3 regions of the Paenibacillus sp. BIC5C1 genome follow, and region 1 is predicted to be linked to each of the others. Evidence: predicted binding sites of a transcription regulator. Region 1 holds the regulator's gene; each other region holds the start of a gene.

Evidence for each region. Region 1 encodes LexA, which represses DNA repair genes until DNA is damaged. Its sites were predicted from a motif close to CGAACATATGTTCG; they were not measured.
Region 2: the regulator LexA is predicted to act here: its motif matches at 1,768-1,781, upstream of RS891_RS21375 (YhjD family protein).
Region 3: the regulator LexA is predicted to act here: its motif matches at 1,570-1,583, upstream of RS891_RS01045 (carbohydrate kinase).

The regions. Positions count from the first base shown of each region.
Region 1 is NZ_CP135922.1:4,318,797-4,322,084, reverse strand. It holds gene RS891_RS19160 (aldehyde dehydrogenase) at 1-1,200, shown strand, start outside; gene lexA (transcriptional repressor LexA) at 1,313-1,939, opposite strand; gene RS891_RS19150 (LysM peptidoglycan-binding domain-containing protein) at 2,245-2,622, shown strand; gene RS891_RS19145 (DUF896 domain-containing protein) at 2,719-2,928, shown strand; gene RS891_RS19140 (hypothetical protein) at 3,055-3,288, shown strand, end outside.
Region 2 is NZ_CP135922.1:4,792,940-4,796,227, reverse strand. It holds gene cysK (cysteine synthase A) at 50-1,009, opposite strand; gene RS891_RS21375 (YhjD family protein) at 1,340-1,723, opposite strand; gene RS891_RS21370 (hypothetical protein) at 2,118-2,351, opposite strand; gene RS891_RS21365 (nucleotide-binding protein) at 2,348-3,288, opposite strand, start outside.
Region 3 is NZ_CP135922.1:218,841-222,128, reverse strand. It holds gene RS891_RS01045 (carbohydrate kinase) at 257-1,351, opposite strand; gene RS891_RS01040 (NupC/NupG family nucleoside CNT transporter) at 1,679-2,860, shown strand; gene RS891_RS01035 (nucleoside hydrolase) at 2,883-3,288, shown strand, end outside.

The DNA.
Region 1 (3,288 bases):
CAGGGAATTGAGAAGTATCAGCAACGTATTCTAGACGCACTTCGTGCGGATCTAAATAAATCAGCTACAGAGGCTTATGGCTCTGAGATTCGGATCGTGTTGGGTGAACTGGATTTTGCATTGGAACATTTGGAGGAATGGGCTACACCAAAACCTGTGCCTACAAATTCTGCTATACCTGATGGCACAAGCTTAATTTATCCTGAACCTTATGGAGTTGCTCTTATTATTGCACCTTGGAACTATCCGTTTCAATTAGCTTTCGGCCCTCTAATTGGAGCCATTGCTGCGGGTAACTGTGCCATTATTAAGCCGTCTGAATTAACCCCAACCGTGTCACGTCTAACTTATGATCTGATTCATGAGATATTTCCTAGTGAGTACATGGCAGTTATGGAAGGGGAAGTGGAGACGAGTACGGCATTGTTGAAAGAAAAGTTAGATTATATTTTCTTTACAGGCAGTACAGGTGTTGGCCGCATTGTTATGAAGGCAGCTGCTGAGCATTTGACTCCAGTTACGTTAGAACTAGGTGGTAAGAGCCCGGTCGTTGTTCATCAGGATGCGGATTTGAAGCTGGCAGCTCAGCGCATTGTTCGCGGTAAATTTCTGAATGCTGGTCAAACCTGTGTCGCTCCGGATTATTTACTTGTACATGAGGATGTTCATGACAAATTAATGGAATTGATCGGTGCAGAAATTCAGGATAAATTTGGAGATGATGTGATGAAAAATGCTGATTTTCCGCACATTGTCAACGCACGTAACTTTGATCGTTTATCGGTGTTGCTCCAAGATGGCAAAGCAATGATCGGTGGACGTTCTGAACGTGATCAGCTGCTCATTGAACCAACAGTTCTGGGGGGAGTGGATTGGAAATCCCCAGTGATGCAAGAAGAGATCTTTGGTCCAATTCTTCCTGTATTTAAGTATACCGACCTCGCTCCCATGTTAGATGAGATTGTTCGTCGTCCAAAACCACTGGCATTATATCTCTTCACTCAGGATGAGGATCTGCAGAATCAGGTTCTGAATCAAGTATCTTTTGGTGGTGGTTGTATTAATGATACTTTGTCTCATATGACATCACATTATCTCCCGTTTGGCGGTGTAGGGGAAAGTGGAATGGGTTCCTACCATGGTAAACAGAGTTTTGATGTGTTCTCTCATCATAAAAGCATTCTTAAACGCAGCGAATAATCGACTAACTTAGAACAATATAAGTAGTATAAGAAAAAAGAGGTTGTCCCGTTCAAGGGGACAACCTCTTTAAGTATCTTATTGTGAGACCACTGTACAACTTCAATACATATTAATGAATATCACGGAAAAGGCCAATGACTTTGCCCAGGATGCTAACGTGTTTCAAACGCAACGGTTCAAAAGTCGAATTTTCCGGTTGAAGACGAATATGATCTTTCTCTTTGTAGAACGTTTTTACCGTTGCTTCATCGTCTTCAGTCATGGCTACTACGATATCGCCGTTATCTGCAGTTTGCTGCTGACGTACGATAACATAGTCTCCGTTAACAATGCCTGCTTCAACCATACTGTCTCCCACGACCGAAAGCATAAATACTTTCTGTTCGCCTACATAATGAGTAGGAAGAGGGAAGTAATCTTCGATATTTTCTGTTGCTGTGATTGGAACCCCTGCAGTAACTTTACCCACGACAGGAATGCGAGCAACGCTGTGAGCAAACTGATGTGAATGCTCTGACTCTTCCTGGCTAAGTAGTTCAATGGCTCTTGGTTTGGTTGGGTCACGTCTAATCAGACCTTTCTTCTCCAAACGATCCAGATGTCCATGAACTGTAGAGCTGGAGGCCAATCCAACGGCTTCACCAATTTCGCGTACGGAAGGAGGATACCCCTTCAACCGGACTTCATTGCGTATAAACTCCAGAATAGCCTGTTGCCTGCTGGATATCTTCGACATACCGTATCAACCCCATTTTAGTAACGTTTGGGAAAATTATAACATAGAACCTCCGTTCGTACAAACATAAGTTCTAAATAAAATGCTATAAAATCAATGTTTTTTTGCAAATTAAAAATGAAAATTTTCTTTTCGTCTAATCAAATACTGCAAATGACAGTTCCCCTACAATAGAAGAAAGATAATGGAATGTAGTATGTAACAAAAAAAGCGAACAATTGTTCTAAAAAGTTATTGTACAAAACAAGTGTTCGTGTTATATTGATTTCAACGGATAGGAACAAACGTTTGGAGGTCGATATTTAATGAGATATTCTACTTATCAAAGCATTTACGAACCGGTGCATTCAGATGTGGTTGAAACTAACATAAGGAATTTTAAGAAGGTTTTTGCAAAAGGTAATGTCCCAACTTGGGTCTTGAAATTAATAATCGTAAGCTTAATTATACTGGTTGGATGCAGTACAGTACTCACTGTGTTCGCTGGCAATGAGAACGATTTGTTGCCTGGAGGGAAGATGGCAGTTTCACAAGGAGATACGCTATGGAGTATATCATTGGAGCACAAACCTGAAACAATGGATACACGTGTATATATAGAAGCAATCAAGAAAGTGAATCAACTTCATTCAACTTCGATACAGGTGGGGCAAGTCTTAATACTGCCTCAATTCACAGAATAAAACTGCACATCCACACGCACTAATGCGTGTCAGCTTGACAAGCTGCCCTTATCATGTCAAAGTTAATATGACTTTGTATTTTTGGAGGGGACAAGCTTGGATATAGATAGTCTGGTAGCACGTATTAATGAATTGGCCCGTAAGCAAAAATCCACTGGCTTGACAGAGGAAGAGCTCGCAGAACGTGCCAAGCTTAGAGAAATCTATTTGAATAACATTCGTAGCAATTTCAGACAACAACTGGATTCAATTGAAATTGTAGATGACGAGAACGATCAGGGCCACCAAGGCAAACTCAAACATTAAGGAAACCTAATGATATCAATATGATATTTAGGTTTCTTCCTGTTATCTAGAGGTTGCAAATTATAGGGGGAAATGTTGGTTTACAGTTATGTAAGCCGATACAAAGAACATCTAAGGGGGATTCTCATGTCGCGTTCGTTCGAGAGAACGGTTCGGAAAAATTCTAAGCAGTTGAATCAGCAACGTAAAAAGAGCGGTCAACCGGTTTCCGGTACACCAGGTGAGGACGTATTTAAAGGACGCAGCCTTCTGTTTCCTATTTTCCTGATCGGACTAGCATTTCTGTATCTCTTTATGAGTACATTTCTTGTCAAAGCTCCGATGACCACTTGGGACTGGGTGACCATGTTGCTATATGTA
Region 2 (3,288 bases), 470 kb from region 1:
ATGATGACTTATGGAGCGGCCTTTTTGATGTGTACAGATTTTAATTGTGTTAAAAAATACCCATGCTCAAATACCGTTCCCCGGTATCAGGCGCAATGCAGAGCACCCGGTGACCCGGCCCCAGTTCCCGCGCGATGCGCAGGGAGGCCCACACCGAAGCGCCAGAGGAAGGGCCGAGCAGCAGCCCTTCCCGGGCAGCAAGCTGCCGCATCGTATCCAGTGCGTCCTCATCGGACACCTGGATGATGGCATCCCACACGTCGGTATTCAGGATGTCCGGAATGAATCCCGGACTTGTACCGACGAGCTTGTGGGGTCCGGGCTCGCCGCCGGACAGCACAGGTGAACCTTTCGGCTCTACCGCATAGATACGAATGTCCGGCAACTGCTTGCGCAGTTCTTCTCCCGTTCCGGTGATCGTACCGCCAGTTCCTGCTGTAGCAATGAAGGCGTCCAGCTTGCCCTCCATCTGCTGCATAATTTCGGGAGCCGTGGTGATCCGGTGGATATCCGGGTTCGCTTGGTTCTCAAATTGCTGGGGAATGAAACTTCCCGGAGTGTCGGCCTGAAGCTCTTTGGCCTTGCGAATCGCACCAGGCATCCGTTCGGCAGCAGGGGTAAGTACGACATCTGCGCCATAGGCTTTCAGAATGTTGATGCGTTCCTTGGACATGTTGTCAGGCATGATCAGGATGGCCTTATATCCTTTGGCGGCAGCATTCATTGCCAGACCGATGCCGGTATTGCCGCTGGTCGGCTCGATGATGGTTGCGCCGGGAAGCAGCAGTCCTGCCCGTTCAGCCTGAACGATCAGGTTATAGGCGGCACGGTCTTTTACGCTGCCGCTCGGATTGAAATATTCCAGCTTGACGTATACGTCAGCGGAGTCGCTGCCTGTGAGTCGGTTCAGTTTAACGGCAGGTGTCTGGCCGATCAGTTCCGTAACATCTGCGGCAATGCCTGTATGTGCGTTTTTTTGATTTTGAATGAAATGCGAATTCAAGTCCATGAAGTACAACTCCTTGATTGATAAGACGTTGAAAGCAATTCCAATGAACAAGTCTCTCCGCCGTAAATGGCAGGCAGGCTTGTTGCTTATAGGAATCCATTTTCATTACAAGTCTGAACGGAATGTACAGACATGTCTATTCCATCTTAATGAACGCAGCCTCACGGGGTCAACCTGTTTTGATAATCAGGGAGGTTCGAACCAGAGGAGCCAAGATATTGGAGAAAGCGAGTATAAGTCAGAATCGAACGTAATGACGGATAAGGGGGTCAGGTCTATCTCCTGAAATAACAATATGGCGTGTACCTGAGTGCAATGTTGTCAAAGCCGTCAATTTTGCGCCAGGTCCATATCCAGATGCCGACTTAGCTCTTTTTTGACTTCATTCCGTGCGAACGTCCATAGCATATAGAACCGCTGCAAATATCCTCTGCATAGATACTCGGTTTCGATTCCATCAACTTGCCGTTTCTCCTCCAGAACCTTGACGCCACGAGTTCTCATCTGTTTGCGAAGCGTGAGCATTTCCTTAAGTACCTCATTCTGAATACGGGTTAGAGACAGAATGTAGACCTCTGGCATTTTGAGCTGCAACGTATCCAGTGTGCGAATGTCCCGTTCAAGCACATCCAGCAGCAGGGTGCGTACAACCATGCTTTTAATCAATCGGTGGTCTTCATCCGCAGGGGATGGGGCGGAAGAGGATGATGACATACTTTCACTTCCTTAACCTTGAATTCGGACATGTTCTTATTTACAGAACGTATGTTCTTATATTATAATCAATATATGCAATGATGATACACAATACAACCGAGAAATATTGGAAGTAGTCCGTATGCGATTGATGTTGAGGTTGTAGGCGGTGAAATAGGGACAGGCCTTCTCCAAAATAAGGTATAATATTTGGGTTTTGCAGGAAACCTAAGGGCATAAAGAAAAAGACTTAATGCATCAGAGGAAGAGATGAAAAGCTTTTCGGTTCGTTGATTAGCAAAGGTTATGAAGAATTGCCAAAGTGATTGCAACAAAAAAGCCCCTGCCTTGGGCGGCGGGGCCAGATGATCTGCCGAACCAGACGGCAGAGTTGTATATGAGCATAAAGCGGTTAAGCCAGATACTGAGGTTTCTCATAAAGAGCCTCTTTTTCCAGAATCACTTTGTAAGGTCTTTCTTTACCCTTCAGCGAAGGGCCAATGGTAGTCAGCGGTACGGCCGGTTTGTGGAAACGATCTTCTTCCTTGGGTTCCGGAACCGGTCGTGATGATTCGGGCGCAGAACTGAGGCGTACCTTTTTCTCGCTGCCCCAGCGCTTGCTTATTTTTTTCGTTTCCGGTTTCATTCCGGTTCGCCTCCTAACAAATCGTTGATGGCGTTGAACAGATGACGGTTCTCCAAATCCATCTGCTGAAATATCGCCTCATCCGCTTCAATATGTCCAATAATATGGACCGTGATTACATACCTCTTGGCTACAGGATAGCATAGCAGATACTCTTTCTCAAGGTAGTCGTCGTAGAGATTGATCTTGATTTTGTTCTCCCGATAAGAATCAATAACCAGAATCCGCTTCGGATCATCAGGTTGTTTGTCGTCATTGGCGGACAAGTTATATTTTCTCCCCGGTTCCCCAACATTACCACATAATTGTTCAATATGACCACTGTCATCTGTACGGTATATGGCAGTCCCACGCACGGCAAATGGAGGAAGGGATACAAATGCACTTCGAAGTGCATCGCTCATTCGCTCCAGCATAACTGCATCTGCTTTGCGGGTACGTAGTAACTCCCTGAAGAATCGCAGCAGCTTGAGCAACTGTAACCGGGCTTCGCCCTCAGACCTTTTGTGCTTCTCGATGATTTTTTCCACTTCGGGATCGCTCCATCGTCCCTGTTCTTCGATGCTGTCGGCGATTTTGGAACAGGCCACCGAGACAGCTGGCGCCCATTTCCCATCTGAACGAATTTCATAAACCAGTGGATTTAATCCCAGCAGGTCTGTAGGCATGCGTAAACCTTCAATCTTGGAAGCGTCTTTGATGTCCGTAATATCTTCAGGAAGAATGAAAAAAATACGCTTTCGTCCTAGCCGCCCCATAAACAAACCCATTTCAAGCATTGTATTATCACGGACAGAGGCATAGTACTTCCCGCGAATTTTCGATATATCATCCGGATGAAAAATAAAAATGGCAAAGTCAGTCGTGCGCACTTCTGTTTCCAAATCGTCCATGGTATAACTGCTTGGATTAAAAACTCCGGAGTACCAAGGGGTAA
Region 3 (3,288 bases), 3.0 Mb from region 1:
CACTTCCTGTGCGCGGGCTGACTTTCGTTTCGCCCTTCTTTGTACTTATAGATGCCAGTTTATTTGATGTGACCTCAACCATACGATTTTACCATCCCCGACAAATTTTACGAAAAAGAAAAAAAGCGACTGATACGGTCGCTTTTTTCAATTTTTGGTGGAGGCATAAGAAGCGCCTTCGTAGTTATTGTTAAAAACATGATCCTATATGACTTGCCATAGACATCGCCCATTTAATGTAGTCAAGAAGTGTATGTTATCGTGAATACACCTGTACAACTTCATGTATTTTTTCGGGTTTTAAAGATGTGCAAATCGATTCTTCCGTTTGAAGGGTAAGAACAGCACCGGCAAGTCCCAGCTGGCACGCGCTGTGAAGCGATTCATTGTTCATGATTCCATATATGGCACAAGAAGAAAACGCGTCACCAACCCCAGTGGTATCCACAATATCCGTCAGGAAAGAAGGCAGATGTCCAGATTCCTCCGAGGAAGAATAATACACCCCCTGATCGCCAAGCGTAATCATAACTTGTTTAACGCCACGTTCTCTAATTTTTTCACACGCGATCTGGCAATCCTCAATTGAGTCAATTCTCATGTCGGCAAGCACCTCTGCTTCAACCCGGTTGGGGAGCAACAGTTCTACTCCGTCAAGACGAAATGGAAGTTTGTGCGTCTTGGCAGCGGATGTAGGATCTATGTACAAAGGAATATGTTCATCAGCACAACGTTTAATGATATAGCTGATACATTCCTCAGGAATATTCGTATCCAAAAAAACGGCTTGCGAGGAAACGATGTAGGACCATTTTTCCTCAAACATGGATGTTGTCATTTTTTCGTATATATGCATATCATCCATCGAGACCACGCTCTGACCGGTTGGATCCAGTAGAGTGATAAAAATCCCCGTCCGCTCAGTTGGCAGCACCCAAACTTGACTAACATCAACACCTTGGCTCTTTATTTCATTCAGGATCCAGTCGCCTTCTTTATCATCTCCGACACAAGTCATAATGGAAGTATTACAATTGAGCCGGCTTAAATTTTCAGCAACGTTGCGTGCTGCGCCGCCGCAGGATTCATTGATTTTCACCGGATTGGATGAAGAATAACTGATCATCTGATTCGATCGCGCTTTCTTGTCTATGTTGGCCCCTCCAATACAAACAACCGACGATTCCTCCCGTAAAATATAAGCCCGTCCCTTGATTTCACCGCGCCTGGTTAAGCTGGCAATATAATTGGCAACCGTCGGACGGGACAGGCCCACTTTAGCGGATAACTCTTGTTGTGATATGAAAGGATTCATTTTTATATAGTCTAAAATTTGTTTTTCTTTATCCACGAAGCAACCTCATTTCTTCTTATATTCCTCAATACGACCTCGTGTTTGTCCTCCATATTCATTATACAACTAAAACTGCCTCCAGAATAAATTCGTGTTGTTGTGCCATGCAAGTTGTTGCAATCCTCATAAGTTGTTATATATATCCAACATTATGATTTGAGTTTACGTATTGACATATCAAAATGTAAGCGTATACTAAACTTATGTTTTTCAGATAAACATTTGTTTGTTGATATTAGGAGGTGTACGTTGGCTGTTAATCATTTTGTGGACGGACAAGTCAATCTTGCATGAGACATTGGCATTAACATGGAGGAGATATACATGAATTTTGTTTTCTTACTAACCGGCCTTCTTCTTGTATTTATTATTGGTTTAGCAGTAAGCAACAACCGCAAAAAAATAAAATACAACCGTGTTCTGATCATGTTGGTCATACAGATCCTTTTGGTATACTCCATGATGAACACAAGTATAGGGATTATTGCGATTACAAAAGTAGGCTTGTTGTTTGAAAAGTTGATGGGGATTGCCAATGCGGGAATACAATTTGTATTTGGTGGCTTGGCGAATGAAGGTCAAGTCCCGTTTTTCCTTGGCGTGTTAATGCCTCTTGTGTTCATGTCTGTATTAATTGGAATTCTGAATTATATCAAAGTATTACCTTTCATCATTAAATATTTGGGTTTATTTCTAAGTAAAATCACGGGTATGGGCAGACTTGAAAGTTATTTTGCCATATCTACATCTGCACTTGGACAACCGGAAGTATTTTTAACCATTCTTAAACAAATCCCTCTTCTGTCCAAAGAAAGACTATATACGATTTGTACATCTGCGATGAGTGCAATAAGCATGGCGATGGTTGGAGCATACGCCAAGATGCTGGAGCCCAAGTTTGTTGTAACAGCAGTTGTATTGAATATTTTCAGCGCTCTTATCGTTGCCAATATTATTAATCCATACGATCTGAATGAGAATGAGGACTTAGTTGAAATCGAGGAAAAAGAACGGCTTCCATTCTTCCGAATGGTTGGGGAAAGCGTAATGGATGGTTTTAAAATCGCCATTATTGTTGGCGCCATGCTGCTGGGCTTTATTTCCTTAATGGAATTGATCAATGTGATTTTCCAAAGCGCATTACACGTTTCATTCGTTACGGTAATTGGTTATATTTTTGCGCCAATCGCCTTCTTAATGGGAGTTCCATGGGCAGAAGCTGTACAAGCAGGTGGAATTATGGCTACCAAACTGATTACGAATGAATTTGTAGCTATGTTAAGCTTTGGGGATATATCGAACCAATTCTCTTCGAAAACGGTCGCTATTGTATCTGTTTATTTAGTTAGTTTCGCAAATTTCGGAACGCTGGGCATCATCTCCGGATCCATCAAATCGATTAGCGACAAGCAAGGAGACCATGTTGCGAAGTTTGCTCTTAAATTGCTGTTAGGTTCAACATTAGCATCTGTTATTTCAGGCACTATGATGGGACTTGTTATGTAAATAAAACGTAGAGGTGAAATATATGACAACAAGAAAAGTGATTATGGATTGTGATCCAGGACATGATGACGCCATTGCAATTATTTTAGCTGCTGCGCAACCGGAATTGGAGATTCTAGCGATTACAACCGTTTCCGGAAATGCAGAAATTGAAAAAACGACTCAAAACGCTTTACAAATTTGTGATTTGATATCGTTAAATGATGTTGTGGTTTCAAAAGGAGCCAGTGAGCCTTTGGTCCGATTACGTGAAAATGCTCCTGGTATTCATGGGGAGTCAGGCCTGGATGGTCCCAAGTTTCCCGAACCTTCCCGCAGCTGGAGCGATGAACATGGTGTTGATACCATCATTAGACTTATAAAAGAGTCGACAGAGCCGGTTACCCTTCTTCCGACAGGACCGTTAACCAATATTGCATTAGCTTTAA